Regions from separate parts of the Bradyrhizobium sp. USDA 4541 genome, predicted to be linked through region 2. Evidence: riboswitches for the same ligand, from Rfam matches in the RefSeq annotation. Region 2 holds a riboswitch; each other region holds the start of a gene.
The links. Region 2 has a riboswitch for cobalamin ahead of J2R80_RS39865 (HoxN/HupN/NixA family nickel/cobalt transporter). Riboswitches for the same ligand answer to the same signal wherever they lie in the genome.

Region 1 (4,194 bases), 5.9 Mb from region 2:
CCGATCCCGCCGACATCATCCGCAACCTGATGGATCCCGTGATCTGGAAGGAGGCGCCGCTGGAGACCGTGCTGTGCGTGGTCGACGCGACGCAGCCTGCGGCGATGCTGAACGATGCGCTGCTGCGCTCGCAGCTCCGGGCGGCGGATGTGGTGGCGCTGAGCAAGGTCGATCTGACTGACGCCGCTGCGTGCGCCGCGATCCGCGACGCCGTGCGCGCGGTGCGTCCGGCGGCCGTGGTGGTGGATGCCTTGCATGGCGAGGTGCCGGCCGCGCTGCTGTTCCCGGCGGACCTCGATCATGTGCCGGCTCCGCGCGAGACCGCGCCGCGACGGCCGGCGTCCGATCGCTTCGAGACGCTGAGCTGGACCTCGGAGTGGCCCGTCGTGCTGCCGCGCTTGCAGCAGGCGATCGGCAGACTGGCGCCGAAGCTGGCGCGGGCGAAGGGATTGTTCGAGACGGTGGAGCAGCCCGGGCGGCTGACCGTGTTTCAACTCGCCGGCGGCCGCGCGACCTTGGCTGCGGGCGGCGTGCCGTCGCCCGGCGTGCCGCGCACGCGCATCGTGTTCATCGCCGAGATGGGTGCGCTGTCGCGCGCGGAGATTGATGAGGTGATGCAGGGATGCGTCGAGGCTCAGTGACGCGAACCTACGTTTCCCGTCATACTGAGGTGCGAGGGAAGCAGCGTCTCGAAGGATGAATCGGCCACCAGCCGGGCCGTGCATCCTTCGAGACGCGCGTGCCGCGCTCCTCAGAGTCTGACTCATAAATCACCCAACCTTAGCTGCAGCCGCGAGTCTGCGGGTCAGGAGCCTGATGTGTGCAATCAGCAGCCAGGCAGCTTCGGTTGCCACCGTCGCCTCGAAGTCCTTGGCGAGGCGGCGGCATCTGCCGAACCAAGCGAATGTGCGTTCAACCACCCACCGCCTCGGCAGAAGCTGGAAGCCTTTGACGCCTTGGGGCCGCTCGACGATCTCGACAGTCCATGGACCGCAGTCTGAGAGCGCGTCGAGGAGTTGATTTCCGCGGTAGATCCGGTCGGCAAAGACGTGGCGCAGCCGGGGGAAGTTCATCCGCACGTTCTTCAGCAGCGGTACGGCGCCATGGCAGTCCTGAACGTTGGCCGGATGAACATGAACCCCGAGGAGGAGGCCATTGGTATCCGTCACGATGTGCCGCTTGCGGCCGTAGATGCGCTTGCCTGCATCGTAGCCGCGCGGTCCGCCAGCTTGCGTGGTTGGCGCACTTTGACTGTCGATCACGGCTGCCGTCGGCTTCGGTGTCCGTCCAAGCTTTTTTCGCGCCCGGCGGACAAGCACGCTGACAATCCTCTGCCACCGGCCTGTATCCCGCCATCTATAAAAATAGCCCTGCACCGTCGAATAGGGCGGGAACTCCTGCGGCAACGCCCGCCACTGGCAGCCGGTCGAAACGATATAGAGGATCGCTTCGATCACACGACGCAGCTCCGTCTTACGCGGCCGGCCGCGCCGGTTCGCTCGCGGCAACAGGCGTCTGATCACCGCCCACTCCGCATCGGTCATATCGCTTGCATAACGCAGATCGTCCCGCCGATATTGCTCCCGAGTGATCTTGGTCCAGGGCATCGTGCTCTCCCTCGAATCTTTGCAAATCCGATGGAATCACACCCCACTGAGATCACTCACCCATTTTTCAGTCAGGCTCTCAGGATGACGGGTTGCTTTTCGGCGTCAGCCCTCGACGTCGCTGTGTCATCGCCGCAGCATCACCCGCAAAGCAGGTCTGCGACAATCGCATCGAATTGACAGCTCTGCAGCCAGCACCTATCGTTTTTGCCGACGGTTCCCTTCGGGGATCAAAAGGGAATGCGGTGCGAGGGTAACCCCAATGCCGCAGCTGTCCCCGCAACTGTAAACGGCGAGCCTTTCGTCAATTTGCCACTGGGCCATCAGGCCCGGGAAGGCGTCGACAGGCGATGACCCGTGAGCCAGGAGACCTGCCGTCAGTCGTGGTCACACGCGAGCACATCGGGCGGGGGCGTCCTGGTGGGATCGGAGCACTGCCTTTTTTGGCAATGCGCCAGTCCACGTTCGCGGTGACGTGCCACGTTACCGCGAGTCCTTTTCATGTCTCCGTCCTCTCCCGTTGCGCGCAAATGGCGCCTCGGTCTTCTCTGCTCCCTGTCATCATTGTTGTTGCCGGTCGAAGGCTCGGCACAAACGCCGCCACCAACCAGACTCGATCCGATTGAGGTCGCGCCTTCCGCTGCGGCAAAGCCGAAGCCTGCGGCGCGCAGCCGTGACATGACCGCTGCGGCGCGGCCACGGCCGAGGCCTGCAACAGCCGGCAACGCCCCGCGCGTCGCGGCGTCGGGCGTACCGGGATCGGCATCGCCGACGCTCAATGCCACCACGCAGGGCGGCACCGGCAGTCGTCTCAACCTGACGCCGCTGCAGACGCCGGCAAGCGTCGAGATCATCACGGCGCAGACCATCGCCGAACGCGGCCAGCATAATGTGCTCGATGCCGTCACCCAGGATGCGGCCGGGTTCGTCGCAACGCCGGCACCCGGCAACGGCGGCCTGTCGTTCAGCACCCGCGGCTTTGCCGGCAGCAACTCGGTGATGACGCTGTATGACGGCACGCGCTTCTATATCGGTTCCGGCACGCTAACGTTCCCCTACGACACCTGGTCGACGCAACGCATCGAAGTGCTGCGCGGTCCGGCCTCGGTGCTGTACGGCGAAGGCGCGATCGGCGGCGTCATCAATGTGATCCCGAAGAAACCGCTCAATACGCCCACTAACGAGGCCGAGGTTTCGCTCGACAGCAACATGACGCGGCGGCTCTCGGTGGACAGCACCGGTCCGATCAATCCCAATGTGTCGTACCGCGTCAATGCCACAGGCAACATGTCGGACGGCTGGGTCGATCGCGACAAGACCTCGAACGCGATGGTCTCCGCTGCCGTGCGGGTGCAGGCGTCGGACAATCTCGCCTTCACGCTGTCGGAAGACTACGGCGACCGCAGCCCGTCGCGCTATTTCGGCACGCCGCTGATCAACGGCTCGATCCAGGACGCGCTGCGCTTCAAGAACTACAATGCAGCGGACAGCGCGATCCGCTATCAGGACAGCTGGACCCGGTTCAAGACCGAGTGGGACGTCGCCGACGGCATCAAGGTCAACAACACGCTGTATTACCTGACCAGCGAGCGGCACTGGCGCGACATCGAGAACTACACCTGGAATCCGAAGACCCAGCTGATCGATCGCACGAGCTATATCGAGATCTTCCACGACCAGAAGCAGCTCGGCAACCGGATGGATACGACCTTCAGCGGCCACGTGTTCGGCCTTGCGAACCAGGTCGTCGCCGGGTTCGACGTCAACCGGATCGACTTCACCCATACCAACAACTCGCCCTATGGCGGCGCGTCGTCGGTCAATCCTTATGTGTTCGATCCCGGATCGTTCTTCGCCACGACGACGGCGACCACGCGGGGCTTCAACGCGATCGTCAATCAATACGCGCTGTTCGCCGAGGATCGGCTCTCGCTGAACGATCAGTTGTCGCTGGTGACCGGGGTCAGGTATGATCGCCCCGAAGTGGACCGCACCGACTACAAGACGCCGGCAAACAGTTTTGAGACGACGCTATCGGGCACCAGCTGGCGCGCGGGCCTCGTTTACGAGCCGATCAAGAACCTCGCGTTCTATGGCCAGTACGCGGTCGGCGTCGATCCGGTCAGCAATCTGATCTCACTGTCGACCACGCAGAAGACATTCCAGCTTGCGACCGGCAAGCAGACCGAGATCGGGGTCAAGCAGTCGTTCTGGGGCGGCCGCGGCGAGTGGACGCTGGCTGCCTACGAGATCGTCAAGACCGGGCTCACGATTCCCGATCCCGGCAACCCTACCGGCGGCGTGGCATTGCAGATCGGCCAGCAATCATCCCGCGGGGTCGAAGGATCGATCGGGCTCGCGCTGAACGACGGCTGGCGCGTCGACGCCAATCTTGCGCTGTTGCGCGCCAGATACGACAACAACAGCCAGGTGGTCGGCGGCAAGATCGTCAGCTTCAACGGCAATGTCCCGGTCAACGTGCCGCAGCAGGTCTCGAATGTCTGGCTGACCTGGGATTTCGCGCCCAACTGGTCGGTCTATGGCGGCGTGCAGATCGTCGGTGCGATGTACTCCGATCTTGCCAACA
Region 2 (4,194 bases):
CACGATCAGGCATCGGATCGATGTCAATACATGTGAGCACCTGGCTGCCGAGACGCTTTCTCTCAATGAGATCGCGTTCTGCAATGTTGCGACCGCACTGCCCGCCGCATTCGATCCTTACGACGTCAATCGGAAAACCGGATCGTTTATCGTCATTGATCGTTATACCAATCGTACGGTTGGCGCCGGTATGATTGCGTTTCCGCTGCGGCGGGCCACCAATGTTCCCTGGCAGGCGCTTTCGGTGGGCAGGAGTGAGCGCGCCGCGCTCAAGGATCAGAAGCCTTGCGTCGTCTGGTTCACCGGTCTGTCTGGCGCGGGAAAGTCGACGATCGCCAACATGGTTGATCAGAAGCTGCTCGCAATGTCGCGACATGCCATGCTGCTAGATGGTGACGACCTCCGGAGCGGATTGAACGCGGACCTAGGCTTCTCGAAGGCTGAGCGGGAGGAGAACATTCGGCGCGTCGGACACGTTGCCAAGTTGATGCTGGACAGCGGCTTGATCGTGATCTGCTCGTTCATCTCCCCCTACAGGTCCGAGCGAGATATGGTTCGCAGCCTGATTGGCAAGGACGAGTTCATCGAAGTCTTTGTCGATACGCCAATCGAGGAATGCGCAAGGCGGGATCCAAAAGGTCTCTACTCAAAGGCTAAAGCCGGTGAGATCAAGAACTTCACAGGCATCGATGCGTCCTACGAAGCGCCGATAAGGCCGGAAATTCATCTCAGGACGATGGAGCAGGCCCCAGAGCAAGCAGCGGAAGCCGTCGTCGGCGCCGTGATGGCGCGCGCACTCCTCTGCGATGAGCGGCGATAAACCTGTCGCTTCTTCCTCGCGGATGCCGCTTACCTGCCTACTGGTCTGGCGATGGCGACTCGGGTTAACTGGGAGCATCGATCGGATTCGCCGATGCTAAAGGATTAAGATGGTTGCATCCACTCGTCGATTGCCCGCTTCCGGTTATGTGCTCGAAGTCGACGGTCAATTGAAAACCGAATTCGCGACAAGAGACGGCGCCTGGGCAGGAGCGCAAGAGCTTAAGAAGCGCCGTCCCATGCTCCAGGTCCGGGTCTATGACGCCATGACCAAGGACAGAGAGGAAGTCAGCCTTCCAGTCGCCTGAGTGTTTCAACCGCAGTGTGTCTGCGCGAGCGGCGAGCGCCGCGCCGAGTTCTTGAGCAACAGAGCCGCAGTGTCTTGGCGCCTCGATCTCGTCCGCAATCCGAGGTTGAGGAGCAAAGTTACCGCTTTTTCCTGAGCTGCGGTGTCGCACGATGTTCGCCAACGATTACTTGACACGCCCTCTGAAGCCATTTCGCTTTGTCATCGGTAGTGTTCGAAAGGCTATTCAAGGGCGTTCGGCGGGTCCTGCCTGGCCCATGCCGGAGCTGTCCGACGCAACTGTAAGCGGCGAGGCGATGACCATTTCGTGCCACTGGGATTCGCGATCCTGAGAAGGTGGCCAAGAGCCGCGAACTCCAGCCAGGAAACCTGCTACCAGCCGTTGCCGCGCGCAAATGCGTCGGACGGGGTGCTCTAGGCATTGGTTGGCCCGTTAAACTCGACTACGGCTCAGATCGAGGTTGCAACGTCAATGCGGCGGCGCAATCGCGCGACAACGAGCTGACGGCAGGATAGAAGCCGCACGAAGCGGTCCAGCACGTTAGCCCAGCAGAGCGGCACGAAAACTGCACCGCGAAGGGGGACCAGCCCTGAGAAGTAGGAAATGCCACTCAACTCCACGCCGTTGCGACCAGCGCAATTGTCTCGTGCCGCGAATGGGCATGATCATCGGACGCTGTATCCGTCGGTTCGTCTTCAGCCTGGCCGGACCGGCTTTGGCGTGCGCGGCGCTTATGCAAAGAGGGACGTTCGTGATCAAACTCATGCTTAGATGCGCTGCCGAAGCAAGATCATGTTCACATATCTAAAGCTTGCCATAGACGACGCATCGGCTGCCTCGCGGAGTCGAATCATCTCGCTCTATGCCTTCTTGTTGGCCATCAATTGCTTCGCCTGGACCTGGGCCATCGTGGCGCTGTCCGAGCGGCCGACGCTGCTGGCGACAGCAGTGCTGGCCTATGTGCTCGGCCTTCGGCACGCCGTCGATGCTGATCATATCGCGACCATCGACAATGTCGTTCGCAAGCTGATGCAGGATGGCCGACACCCCCTCGCGGTCGGACTTTTCTTCGCCTTTGGCCATTCCTTGTCGGTTGCAGTGGCGGTCGCCGCGATTGCAGCTGCAGCGCTCGCGCTGCAAAGCGGTTTCCAGGAGTTCCGGGCGGTTGGCAGCATCATCGGCACCGGTGCATCGGCCTTCTTCTTGCTGACGATTGCCGCCATCAACCTTGTGATCCTACGGGATGTCTGGCGGAGCTTTCAGCGTGCGCGGCGTGGCGAACACGTCCGAGAGCATGAGTTCGATCTGCTTCTGTCCGGTCGTGGCTTGCTGTCCCGACTCTTGCGCCCGCTGTTTCGCATGGTGACGGCGAGCTGGCAGATGTTCGCGATCGGTCTGTTGTTCGGCCTCGGATTCGATACCGCGACGGAAATCAGCCTATTCACCGTCGCAGCCGGGCAGGCTTCGGGAGGGCTGGACTTCAGTACGGTGATGATATTTCCGGCTCTCTTCACCGCGGGCATGATGCTCGTCGATACGACTGACAGCGTCTTGATGGTCGGCGCGTATGGCTGGGCTTTCCTCAATCCGATCCGCAAGATCTGGTACAATCTGACCATTACGGCCATCTCAGTCGTCGTGGCGCTGCTGATCGGCGGCATTGAGGCACTCGGCCTGCTCGCCAACAAATTGGCGCTTGAAGGCACTTTCTGGAGCGCGGTGGACGATCTCAACGGGAGCTTGGCCAATTTCGGCTATCTCGTGGTCGGCATCTTCCTGGTCAGTTGGGCGCTGTCATTTGCGATCTATCGCTGGCAAGGACTCGAAGAGCCGCTCAAGCCGGGGTGAGCTCATACAACCAGATGAGCTTCGGGGTGCGGAAGCTTGCAGGCTATGCGCGCCCGATGCGCGAAAGCATCTCGGTCGACGAGTCCCCGCTCGTTGTGATATGGCACGGGAGTTCCTGCATGATTCATCTCTTCTGTCTGGGGCTTGACAGTTTTGTGGGAATAGGATCGTCGCCACAAGCGGGGCTAAACTAAGCCGCACCAGGTCTGGCGGAGGCCATTTGGCTTAACGAATGACATAGCTATTCCGCATGGTTGATAGCAGAGATCATGACTGATGGCTCCGGAGCGCAGGGGTACCGGTACAAACCGACATCAGACGGATGCGCGTTCCAAAGCACAGCAAAGTGGACGGTTGGATCGCGACGGTCGCCATCGTGAAAATGGCTACGACAAACGGCTTCAAGCACACAAGGCGTGACTGGTGTCGCCGGCGCGACCGAAGCCGTGGGCTGACCAAGAAGGCGGGCGAGCCAATGCCGCAATCTTCAGCTGTCCAATGCAAGAGGGCAACTGCGACGGTCCGCGTTCGGCCGACGCGACTATCGTTGCACATGATGGACAAGATCGAGCTAATTATCGCCCGTCTTCGGCGTCATTAGCTCCGTGCGTCTGACATCGAACAATGTCGGGTTCAATACCACCGGTCCAAAGGCGACGTCGAAAATAGCCGATTGCAGGCGTTCAAAACTGCATTTGCGCTCCATGGCCAAGCGCGGTTAGTCCCGGCGCTCCACTGGTTCGCTGTGTCCGCAATCGTCGGCGGAGTGGCTTGGTCGTGGGACTAGAACCAGAAACTGCTGATCTTGAGCTTGAGAGTCGCCAATGAAAGAGCGCCAGCACCTCTGAGGACATCAGTCATCGTCTGGCCTACCGCACATCTGGGGTGGTCCGCTTCTCCGCCTTCGATGTCGTGAAATGTTGGCATCGCTCTTGCTGGTGTACAACAGACTCAGTCGAATACTTAAGAAGTCGCTCAAGGGGCTCGTGTCGCGTGATCAACTGCTTCGTTTTCCGTCGAACGGCTATACATGTCCGGCAAGCGCCTCGAGGAACGAACGTCCGCGGCTTCGACGCATCGAGCTCTAATCGATGGCTCGCGAATCGTCGCCAGAGGTGAGCGGACGTCGGTTCATCAACACAGGTGTACTGACCAGCTTCCTGTATTTGAAGCGACCGCGGATCGGCCTGCCCGCCTCAGGGGCTGCGGATGGATAGCT
Region 3 (4,194 bases), 420 kb from region 2:
GCCGCGTGCGTAAGCATGCTCAACCATCGTGCTGCAATGCGGATGCAACCAGGGTTCCGAATATCCGGAAAAACTAATGCCAGTAGCTGTCGGTACGCGTGAGAGACATTGCTTGAAATCCTGAACACCCAGATGCTTGGCTTGGGATACGGGCCTTTGGCGATCTGCAAACTTGTCCTGGGAGCAATAAGAACATCTGACGATGCAGCCGGTGGTCGTGGTTATCTCCAATACCCGATGGCCGGGCTCAACCACACGCAACTCTTGTAAGACCCTAGGGTATGCCGTCATGTATCTGGTCCTTTCAGGTGCCGGAGCAGGCAATTGCCGCAGATCGAGCGCAGCTAACGCGGCGTCGCGCCTTGCCTGAAACGATCGCAACCGGAGTTTGGACGTTGGGCGAGATGCCTTGAATGAAGCCCGTGCTTTGCCACGCTGGTTTCGACAACAGGGTACAGGAGGACCAGTCCGGCGCTCCTCTCTCTGGGTGTCGATTGCCGCCTACCACCATGTCTGCGCCTAGCATCCTCCTTTCCTCCAGAAACACGTCAGCTCGACAGCTCTTGATGTTGTCGAGGAGAGCCGCAAATAGGGCTCCGGGAGGTGCTCGATCCTGAGGACCACATCATCTCCGTGTCGCCGGACCGAGCAGTCAATCGCCGACATGGGACCGCCCAGAGGCGACATACGTTGTTCCGATCGCGTCCGAAATGCCAAGCTTGTTTGCCAAACAGTCGTGGCTTGCGCCGAATCCTGCAACATGACGTCGGGTACGATTCAAGCGCGTCGGGCGTGATCCAGCACGGCCCTGGAGGCTTTCGCGTGTTGCGAAGATTGCTCTGGGGCGCGATGAGAGGCGCGACGATCCGGAAATCCTGATGGACGCGGCCGAGTAGGACCAACCTGGCTTCTTTGGGCACCGAACAGTAGGCGAAGCCTTTATCGGCAGATCGCGAGAATGGGCCAGACAATTGGTTCGCTACAAACATGCACCGGGCACGTGCCGAATTGATCAGAAGGGCGGCGACCTAGATGCGCCGCGACCAAATCGATCTGCTATGCGCGCCGAACAGCAGCTATACTAGCTAGAAAGATATTGACAAGGCGATCTCGGTGGGACGCGCCGCCGCGGACTTGCTCCTTCATTGTGAGACAAGGCTTGCGCCGACGGTAAATTCACGAAGGGAGCCGGTTTCGTCGCGCTTACAGCGGCTTAGCCGCTGCGAGCTCGATGAGCTTTCGTGTTCTTCAGGGCCGTCAGCCGTTCGAGCAGCGAGATCGCACGGGGAGCGTCGTGTGTCGAGGAGCTGACTGCGTCGGCTACGTCCATGATAGCTTTCCAGCGCCTTAGACACGATTTCATCTGGATCGTTGACGCTGATAGCTTCGAAGATCTTGAGCTGAAGATCCGCTCATACTCATCGGAACGGAAAAAAACGGTCTCAGAGCCTTTGGTAGGATCTACGTTCCAGATCAGCATAGACTGATGAATGGTCGGCCGGATTTCTGGATTGATTTGCCTGAACAGCCACAGGTGGACGTATATGGATAGCGGAACATACCGGTGCTCGGCGTCGGCCACTCCATTCATTGACTTCGCGGTGTCCTCTTCTGACTTGATGTACCCCAAACGAGACTTGACGAATCTCGGCAAGTGACGCCTAGATGTAGATCTGTCATGGTTCTTCCATCCTTTATCTTGTAGGACAGGAAGCTAAGAGGGAACCCGGTGCGCCGAACGGCTACTCCGGGGCTGCCCCCGCAACTGTAAGCGGTGAGCGGTTGTCATCATGGGCCACTGGCGCAGAAACGCGCCGGGAAGGTCGACAGCCGCAGCGACCCGCAAGCCAGGAGACCTGCCGCGACAGAACAAACGTCCTCGGGCGGGGTGCCCCGGTGGAGCGCTTGCACTGAGGGACGTTTGTCTCCTGCAAGTCGTCCGTGGCCCCGGCTCCAAACATCGCGGGGTTGCCGATGTCGCCGTCTTTTGATTTCGATCAGCAGGGTCATCTCGTTACACCATCCAGTGTGCGGGCAGCGCAAGCACAGGCAGCGCTTGCCCCGCTTCAGCGGTCTGTTGCGCCGCCTCCATCGCTGGCCCCGCTGCCGCGTCCCCTCGCGCCAGCTCCAAAGCCGTCCGACCTTGCACTTGATCGATCGCGCGACAGCCTCCTGACATCGTTCGGCAAGCTGACATTGACCGACCGTTATCTGCTCGCGGGCGAAGGCGTCCAGGACATGTTTGCGCGGGTATCGTGCGCGTTTGCGGACGATGTTGCACATGCTCAGCGTCTATATGATGCAATGTCCCGACTGTGGTTCATGCCGGCGACGCCGGTGCTCTCGAATGGCGGCAGCTTGCGTGGTCTACCCATTTCATGCTTCCTCAATTCGGTCTCGGATTCGCTCGAAGGTATTGTCGGCGCCTGGAACGAGAACGTCTGGCTTGCCTCCAACGGCGGCGGCATCGGTACCTACTGGGGGAATGTTCGCTCGATCGGCGAGAAGGTTAAGGGCGGTGTCACCTCGGGCATCATCCCGTTTATCCACGTCATGGACGGCCTGACGCTGGCGATCAGTCAAGGCTCGTTGCGGCGCGGCTCGGCGGCAGTCTATCTCGATGTCCAACATCCCGAGATAGAGGAGTTCCTTGAGATCCGGAAGGCGTCCGGCGACTTCAATCGTAAGAGCCTCAACCTGCATCACGGCATCAACGTTACTGACGAATTTATGCATGCCGTGCGAGCCGGGACAGCGTTCGCGCTTCGCAGTCCAAAGACCAGCGAAATGGTTCGCGAGATCGACGCTCGCCAGCTGTGGCAACGTATCCTCGAGAACCGGCTGCAGACCGGCGAGCCTTATCTCTTGTTCATCGACACCGTGAACCGCGCCCTTCCCAAGCACCAGCGCGACCTCGGCCTCAAGGTCTCGACCTCCAATTTGTGCAGCGAAATTACCCTGCCGACCGGCATCGATCATCGCGACGAGGAGCGCACCGCGGTGTGCTGTCTCTCATCGCTCAATCTCGAGACATGGGACCGGTGGAGCGAGGAGCCGGGCTTCATCGAAGACATCATGCGTTTCCTTGACAACGTGCTCACCCACTTCATCACGGTGGCGCCGGAGGGCATGAGGCGTGCCCGCTATGCTGCCCTACGCGAGCGCTCCGTCGGCCTAGGCGTCATGGGCTTCCACTCGTTCCTTCAGGCCAAGGGCATTCCGATGGAGAGCGTCCTGGCCAAGTCGTTCAATCTGAACATGTTCCGGAAAATCCGGCGGGATGCCGACGCGGCGTCGGTGACGCTCGCTCGCGAGCGCGGCCCTTGCCCGGATGCGCTGGAACGCGGCGTGATGGCGCGATTCAGCCATAAGATCGCAATTGCGCCGACCGCCTCGATCAGCATTATCTGCGGCGGCACGAGCGCTTGCATCGAGCCAGTCCCGGCCAACATTTACACCCATAAGACATTGTCTGGCGCCATCTCGGTGCGCAATCCGCATCTCGCCAGGGTACTCACGGCCAAGGGCGCCAACACCCCGGCGATATGGCAGTCGATCATAGCGCACGAGGGATCGGTCGCTCATCTCGACATCCTCTCGGAGCACGAGAAAGCGATCTTTCGCACCGCTTTCGAGATTGACCAGCGCTGGATCATCGAGCTCGCCGCCGACCGCGCGCCGTTCATCTGCCAGAGTCAATCGATCAACCTCTATCTGGCGGCCGACGTCGATAAGTGGGATCTCCATATGCTGCATTGGACGGCATGGGAGCGCGGATTGAAAAGCCTCTATTACTGCCGTTCGAAGTCGATCTCGCGCGCAGCGTTCGCCGGCAAAATCAGCGGCCGTGACGAGGCGGAACGACCGCAGCCGCAGCGCACCGACTATGAGGAGTGCCTTGCATGTCAGTGATTGACCTCTCGGCTGTCGATCCGCGCACGTTGATCGGCAAGGGACGGGTCGGCCTCCTGGACTCGACCGGAAGCTATGACGTTGATCGCTATGGCTGGGCTTACGAGTTCTGGAAGCGTCAGCAGCAGACCCATTGGATGGGCGAGGAGGTTCCGCTCGGCTCCGACCTCAAGGATTGGGCGTCGGATCGTGTCACTGCCAACGAGCGCGCGCTGCTCACCCAGATATTCCGCTTCTTCACTCAATCGGACATCGAGGTCGGTGACAATTATCTCAAACGCT

Region 1: it holds a riboswitch for cobalamin, as region 2 does, so the genes downstream of both, J2R80_RS11335 (TonB-dependent receptor) here and J2R80_RS39865 (HoxN/HupN/NixA family nickel/cobalt transporter) in region 2, are expected to answer to the same signal.
Region 3: it holds a riboswitch for cobalamin, as region 2 does, so the genes downstream of both, J2R80_RS41325 (ribonucleoside-diphosphate reductase subunit alpha) here and J2R80_RS39865 (HoxN/HupN/NixA family nickel/cobalt transporter) in region 2, are expected to answer to the same signal.

The regions. Positions count from the first base shown of each region.
Region 1 is NZ_JALJZF010000001.1:2,431,174-2,435,367, forward strand. It holds gene J2R80_RS11325 (GTP-binding protein) at 1-641, shown strand, start outside; gene J2R80_RS11330 (IS5 family transposase) at 771-1,607, opposite strand; cobalamin riboswitch at 1,805-2,001, shown strand; gene J2R80_RS11335 (TonB-dependent receptor) at 2,109-4,194, shown strand, end outside.
Region 2 is NZ_JALJZF010000001.1:8,328,219-8,332,412, reverse strand. It holds gene cysN (sulfate adenylyltransferase subunit CysN) at 1-820, shown strand, start outside; gene J2R80_RS39870 (hypothetical protein) at 930-1,127, shown strand; cobalamin riboswitch at 1,318-1,518, shown strand; gene J2R80_RS39865 (HoxN/HupN/NixA family nickel/cobalt transporter) at 1,899-2,975, shown strand.
Region 3 is NZ_JALJZF010000001.1:8,744,907-8,749,100, reverse strand. It holds gene J2R80_RS41330 (radical SAM/SPASM domain-containing protein) at 1-291, opposite strand, end outside; cobalamin riboswitch at 1,663-1,879, shown strand; gene J2R80_RS41325 (ribonucleoside-diphosphate reductase subunit alpha) at 1,975-3,912, shown strand; gene J2R80_RS41320 (ribonucleotide-diphosphate reductase subunit beta) at 3,942-4,194, shown strand, end outside.